One region of the Hydrogenovibrio kuenenii DSM 12350 genome, then DNA from elsewhere that is predicted to be linked to it. Evidence: predicted binding sites of a transcription regulator. Region 1 holds the regulator's gene; each other region holds the start of a gene.
The links. Region 1 encodes HrcA, which represses chaperone genes, less so after heat shock. Its sites were predicted from a motif close to TTAGCACTCNNNNNNNNNGAGTGCTAA; they were not measured.

Region 1 (2,209 bases):
GTTTATTTTTTAAACGAATTTTGACATGAAGCAGATTACGCTCTTCGCATTGGTAGTTATCTTCAAGCACTTCGTCTAGCGTATCAATCATCAAGTTTGGTGAAACATCGGTCAAGAAACCTAGGCGGCCTAAGTTAATACCTAGAATAGGCACTTCATAATCAACGATGGTGCGAGCGACATCAAGAAATGTACCGTCACCACCGACGACGATGGCAAAGTCGATTTCTTTTAATAATTCATCACGTTCTAGCTTTTCGATGCCATAGCGTTCTACAGGAAAGTCCTTGCAGCTGTATGCATCGAGAATAATACGTTTATCTTTGTCTTGAAAATATTGGATCAACTTATCGATCAATTCCCAAGATTGAATGCCGCTGTATTTGCCGAAAATGCCGATTTTACTAAACATAAATGTTAGTCCGAGTCTTTGTGTTTCGCATATAAACCCAACCAGAAAAATTCATTTTGTTGGATTTAGTTGTTTGTTTTTCAGTTATGATTTGCATGATTTTATCTTGAAAATGAAAAAATCGCTTCCATAATATAGCTAATTAACGCAAAAAAACATTTGTAACCCTATGAACTTTAACGAACGATCCGAGCTTTTGTTTAAAAAATTGATGTCGATGTATTTGAATGACGGTAAACCTGTCGGTTCAACTGCTTTGGCAAAATTACCAGAAGTGGGGGTGAGTTCAGCGACCGTTCGAAATGTGATGGCCGACTTGGAGCGCATGGGGTTGATACATTCGCCGCATACTTCTGCCGGCCGTATTCCTACCGATTTGGGTTTTCGTGTTTTTGTCGATACGATTTTGACTGTAGAGCCTTTAAATCAAGTGGATCAAGACAATATTCAACAAGGGTTTCACCGAGCACAAACCCAAGATGAACTCATTGGTTCAGCGTCTAATATTTTATCGAGCCTAACGGGTATGGCGAGTTTGGTGATGTTGCCAAACAAAGAGCAAGAAGTGTTGCGTCATATTGATTTTGTTCGTTTGGGCGAAAAGCGTTTATTAGTGGTTTTGGTGCTCAATGATAATGACGTGCAGAATCGTATTATCGAGTTGGAAGAACCTGCCAGTGAATCTGAGCTGCTAGAAGTGGCTAACTACCTCAACAAACATTTTGTTGGGCACTCGTTACGAGAAGTGAAAGAAAAGTTGGTGAACCAAATGGATGAAATTCGTTTGGATATGAACCAACTGATGCGCATTATTATGGATGCAGCCGATCAGGTGATTGATACCAAAACACAAACGAATGCGCCTTACTTTATTTCCGGTAAAACCAATCTGCTTAATTATCAAGAGTTGGCCGATACCGACAAACTCAAAGCGCTGTTCCAGTCATTTGAACAGCACTCTGATATGTTAAATTTATTGGATAAATCCATGCAAGCCAAAGGCGTGCAGGTTTTTATTGGCAATGAGTGCGGTCATGAAATCTATCAAAACTGCAGTATTATCACTACGCCTTATGACGTGGACGGTGAAGTGGTCGGCGTGCTTGGCGTAGTAGGGCCTTCACGCATGCATTACGATCATGTCGTACCACGTGTTGATATGACGGCAAAAATTCTCAGCTCGCTTTTAAAGGGCAATCGTTAATCTCATTTGTATCTACCCCCAGCCTGGTAGATTTTTCATCTTTTTTCAAAAAAAATCATTTTAGGGCTTGAAAGCTAAAAAACCGCCCCCATAAATCTGCAGATTTAAACGAATTATTGTATTGCGGAGATATGCATGTCTAAGAAAGAACAGGCTCAAGCAGCAGAAGAACAAATTCCAACAGTTGATTCAGAAATGTCTGAAGAAACACAAGATGCCGAGCAGGCGGTTTCAAATGATTTGAATGCCATGCTTCAAGAAGCACAAAAAGAAGTTGAAGCGCAAAAAGACTTGGCGATAAGAACCTTGGCCGATATGGAAAACCTAAAGCGCCGTACTCGTATCGACGTGGAAAACGCGCACAAGTTTGCATTGGAAAAATTCGTCAATGCTTTGATTCCAGTATTGGATTCTATGGAAATGGGACTAGAAGCTTCGAACAAAGAAGAGGCAACATTGGACACGATTCGCGAAGGACTTGAAATGACCCTTAAGCAAACGTTGGATGTTTTAGGTTCTTTCAGTGTTGAGCGTTTGGATCCAAAAGGTGAAAAATTCAACCCGCAACATCATGAAGCCATGACGATGGTGCC
Region 2 (2,209 bases), 600 kb from region 1:
AGCTATTCAAGAAGCTGTTTTTGAGAAAGATACTTTCTACTTAGACAGCGCGATCGAAATTCTTACTGAGCTACGAGATGCTTGGTTAGAAATGATGCATCAAACAGGTGAGCTAGGTGATCACGCTTAATTCTCCTTAGCTTATCTGATGCAACCAAGTTTGGCTTTCTTTCCTTTCAAATTCGAAAGCTTTACTTACTCCCAAGGCCAGTTACTTTAACTGGTCTTTTTTTTCATTCTCATTTAAGCTTAATCCGTTAGAATTAAATTTCAAATTCCTTACAAATGGAAAAATCATGAGCTTAAAAAATACAGAACACTCTTTCGGTTTAGTTTCACGTGCTAATCATTGGATATCCGCTTTTGCCTTTATTCTTGCAATACTTACCGCCTTTATCGCTGAAGAATTTATGGCTAAAGGTGAAGCTAGAAGCAATGTATTTCAATTACATTTCTCTCTGGGAATCAGCTTATTTTTACTGATGATTCTTGGAATGATTTGGCTGAAAATTTCACCAAACCCTGCTGATATTGGTGAAAACCGCCTTGAAATCGTTCTCAGCCATATTGTAAAAGGCTTTTTATACCTATCCTTAATTGTGATGCCTATTTCCGGTTATATGATGGTCAGCGCAGGCGGGCATGATATTGGGTTCTTCAATCTATTTACGCTGCCAAATTTGGTTGGCGAAAACCCTGACATCAAAGCTATTGTCAAACCTTTACATGTTTACTCAGGATTCTTTATTACTTTTATACTGATGGTACATATCGCTGGTGCCTTAAAACACCATTTGGTTTACAAAGATAATGTTCTAAACCGCATGCTGGGACGAACACCTTCTCAGCCAGAATAACGCCAAATAAAAACCTAGAAATGCATTTAGATAAGTTTAATAAGCTTTTGTTTTTCTAAAGTATTTATAAACTCTGTCGATATCATGAAGATCATAAGAAATAATTAGCACTCTATTGACTTGAGTGCTAATTTCTGTATATTAGTACCTAATGAAAAAGATGAATCAACAGGAGCAGGATTGTATGACAAATCAAATGATTCCGTTAAGCGCTAGCCTTACTCCAGGACAAAACATCGAAAACTACTTGGTAACGGTTCGATCTCTGCCGCAATTGAATGCAGAGGAAGAGCATGCGCTTGCTGAAAAACTTTATTATCAAAAAGACCTAGACGCTGCTAGACAACTTATATTGTCTAGTCTTCGTTATGTTGTGCCGGTTGCACGCTCTTATAAAGGTTATGGCTTACCACTTGCTGACTTAGTACAAGAAGGCAATATCGGTTTAATGAAAGCCGTTAAACGCTTTAATCCAGAAGAAAACGTGCGTCTAATGACATTTGCAGTTCATTGGATTCGAGCTGAAATCAACGAATATGTCATTAAAAACTGGCGTATCGTAAAAACAGCAACAACTAAAGCACAACGCAAACTTTTCTTTAAGCTAAGAAGCACCAAAAAATCTTTGGAATGGTTTGGCGATAAAGATGCCGATGACGTAGCAACAGCATTAGGTGTAACCAGACGCGACGTGTTAGAAATGGAAACCCGTCTCTATGGTCAGGACTTACCTGTAGATATGAGCCCAGATGACTCGGAAGAATCTGGAAAGTCTTATCCTATTCTAGTTAGCCAAGAACCTGACCCTGAAACACAGTTGGTTAATGAGTCTCAAAGCACTTATGAGCTAAACATGATGACATCAGCACTAGGTAACTTAGATGAACGTAGTCAAGATATTATCCGTAAACGCTGGCTAAATGAAGACAAAATGGGCTTGAAAGAATTGTCGGAAATTTACGGCGTTTCAATGGAACGTATCCGTCAAATTGAACAGCAAGCTTTATTAAAAATGCGTGCAAATATGCAAACTGCATAATACTTAATGTTCAACATAAAAACAAAAAGCCCCGAAACCGGGGCTTTTTTTATAACTACGTTTTCACTTTACTGCTCATTTTAAAACCAACAACAATGTCAAACCCACATCAGCAACCAATGTAAAAATAAAACCTAAACTCAGTAGCAATCCACGATAAACATGGCCTCGCCATTTTAAAACCAAAATAGCCATCAAGTTTGCTAAAACCATCAATGGCAACCCCCACATAAAAGCAATATTAAACTCATACGCGCCTGGCTTTAACGGATTAATATCGAAGACAACCAGCAATGCTGGCAAAAACAACCAA
Region 3 (2,209 bases), 1.3 Mb from region 1:
ATTCGCGAATGTTTGAAATCTTTTTGTCGTATAGCAAGACAAAAGGTGCTTCCAACTCAGCAATCATTTTTTCTTGGTTAGTTACAAAGTAAGGTGACAAATAACCACGGTCAAACTCCATACCTTCAACCACAACCAATTCATCAGTTAGAGAAGAACCTTCTTCAACAGTGATAACACCTTCTGTTGAAACTTTTTCCATTGCATCAGCAATCATTTTTCCGATCGCTGCATCTGAGTTTGCAGAAATCGTACCAACTTGAGCAATCGCTTCAGAAGTTGTACAAGGCACAGCCATTTTTTTGATTTCTTCAACAACAGCTTCAACCGCTTTATGAATACCACGATTTAGATCCATTGGGTTCATACCAGCAGCAACAGACTTCATTCCTTCACGAACGATAGACTGAGCCAAAACGGTTGCAGTTGTTGTGCCATCACCAGCAACATCATTGGTTTGAGAAGAAACTTCTTTCACCATTTGCGCACCCATGTTCATGAATTTATCTTCTAATTCAATTTCACGTGCAACGGTTACACCATCTTTAGTAACCGTTGGCGCACCAAAACTCTTCTCTAGAACAACGTTACGGCCTTTAGGCCCAAGCGTGACTTTTACTGCATCTGCAAGGACATTAATCCCTTCAACCATTTTTTCACGGGCATCTAAACCAAACTTTACTTCTTTTGCCATCTGCTTATTCCTTTACTTAATACTTTAAATTCTAATGATTTAATCGGTCTGAAATTATTCGATAATCGCAATAATGTCATCTTCACGCATTACTTTTAGCGCCTGACCATCGTCATCTTTCACTTCTTGACCAGAGTATTGACCGAATAGCACTTTATCACCAACCTTTACGGTCATTGAAATAATAGAACCGTTATCCGCAGCCTTACCTGGACCTACCGCAACCACTTCACCACGATTTTCTTTTTCTTGTGCAGAACCTGGAAGCAAAATTCCTCCAGCAGATTCTTTCTGCTCTTCTACTTGGCGAACAACAACACGGTCGTGTAAAGGTTTAATATTCATACATTATTACTCCTAAAAAAATGATTTGATTTCATAAATATATTGCATCAGATTAGCACTCTATTCATGAGAGTGCTAATTATTTTAGACAAAGATTCATAGCTGTCAAGAATATGGGGACGTTTTTATACTTTTTCAAGAAAGATGGGTAAAAAAAGATTAGATAATTCACAACCCAGCCTGGCAGATTTTAATAAAAATCTGCCTGGCTGGGGTATCAGAAGAGGTCAAAAAAATCTTACTCAGACAATACAAAGTTATCGCGATGAATTAAAAACTCACCATCGTTGTAACCTAGAATAGTTCCAATTTCGGAAGATGCCTTGCCAAGAATCTTTTGCGCATCATCCAGATCATAATTCACCAGACCTCGCCCAACTTCTTGGTTTTGTTGATTAACGCACACCACCATTTCACCACGGCGAAACTGACCAGAGACCTCAACTACACCGATTGGAAGTAAACTACGCCCAGTCTGCTTCAGTGCTTTAACTGCACCATCATCCAGCACCAGTTGTCCCTTAGCCTGAAGATGCCCCGCTAACCATTGTTTGCGCGCCGTCATCGGCTCTAAATCAGGAATCAACAAAGTTCCGATTTGCTCTCCAGATTTAAGCCTTGGCAAAATACTTTCTTCGCGACCAGATGCTATAAAGGTTGCTGTACCAGAACGGGCAGCACGCTTTGCGGCCATCACCTTGGTATACATACCACCTTTACCTAGCAATCCACCCTCTGGGCTTGCCATTGCTTCAATATCCTTACGACTGACTTTCGCCTCTGAAATCAATTGTGCATCAGGGTTTGTTCTCGGATTATCATCATACAACCCTTGCTGATCGGTCAAAATCACCAACACATCGGCAGATACAAGGTTTGCCGTTAAAGCGGCAAGCGTGTCGTTGTCACCAAAACGTATCTCATCAGTAACCACCGTATCATTTTCATTGATAATAGGAATAACACCTTGATCCAAAAGGGTTTGAATCGTATTAGAAGCATTTAGATAACGCGCACGGTTTGATAGATCATCATGCGTCATCAAAATCTGTGCAGTCAAAATACCATGTTTTGAAAATGCAGATTCATAAGCTTGAATTAACCCCATTTGACCTACCGCTGCCGCAGCCTGCAATTGGTTAATTTCAGTTGGTCGTTTTGACCACCCTA

Region 2: the regulator HrcA is predicted to act here: its motif matches at 962-988, upstream of rpoH (RNA polymerase sigma factor RpoH).
Region 3: the regulator HrcA is predicted to act here: its motif matches at 1,092-1,118, upstream of N745_RS0101465 (co-chaperone GroES).

Annotation. Positions count from the first base shown of each region.
Region 1 is NZ_JAGP01000001.1:1,642,333-1,644,541, reverse strand. It holds gene N745_RS0107845 (NAD(+) kinase) at 1-412, opposite strand, end outside; gene hrcA (heat-inducible transcriptional repressor HrcA) at 582-1,616, shown strand; gene grpE (nucleotide exchange factor GrpE) at 1,752-2,209, shown strand, end outside.
Region 2 is NZ_JAGP01000001.1:2,246,020-2,248,228, forward strand. It holds gene N745_RS0110530 (flagellar export chaperone FliS) at 1-130, shown strand, start outside; gene N745_RS0110535 (cytochrome b) at 297-857, shown strand; gene rpoH (RNA polymerase sigma factor RpoH) at 1,042-1,896, shown strand; gene N745_RS0110545 (hypothetical protein) at 1,972-2,209, opposite strand, start outside.
Region 3 is NZ_JAGP01000001.1:325,316-327,524, reverse strand. It holds gene groL (chaperonin GroEL) at 1-694, opposite strand, end outside; gene N745_RS0101465 (co-chaperone GroES) at 749-1,039, opposite strand; gene proB (glutamate 5-kinase) at 1,278-2,209, opposite strand, start outside.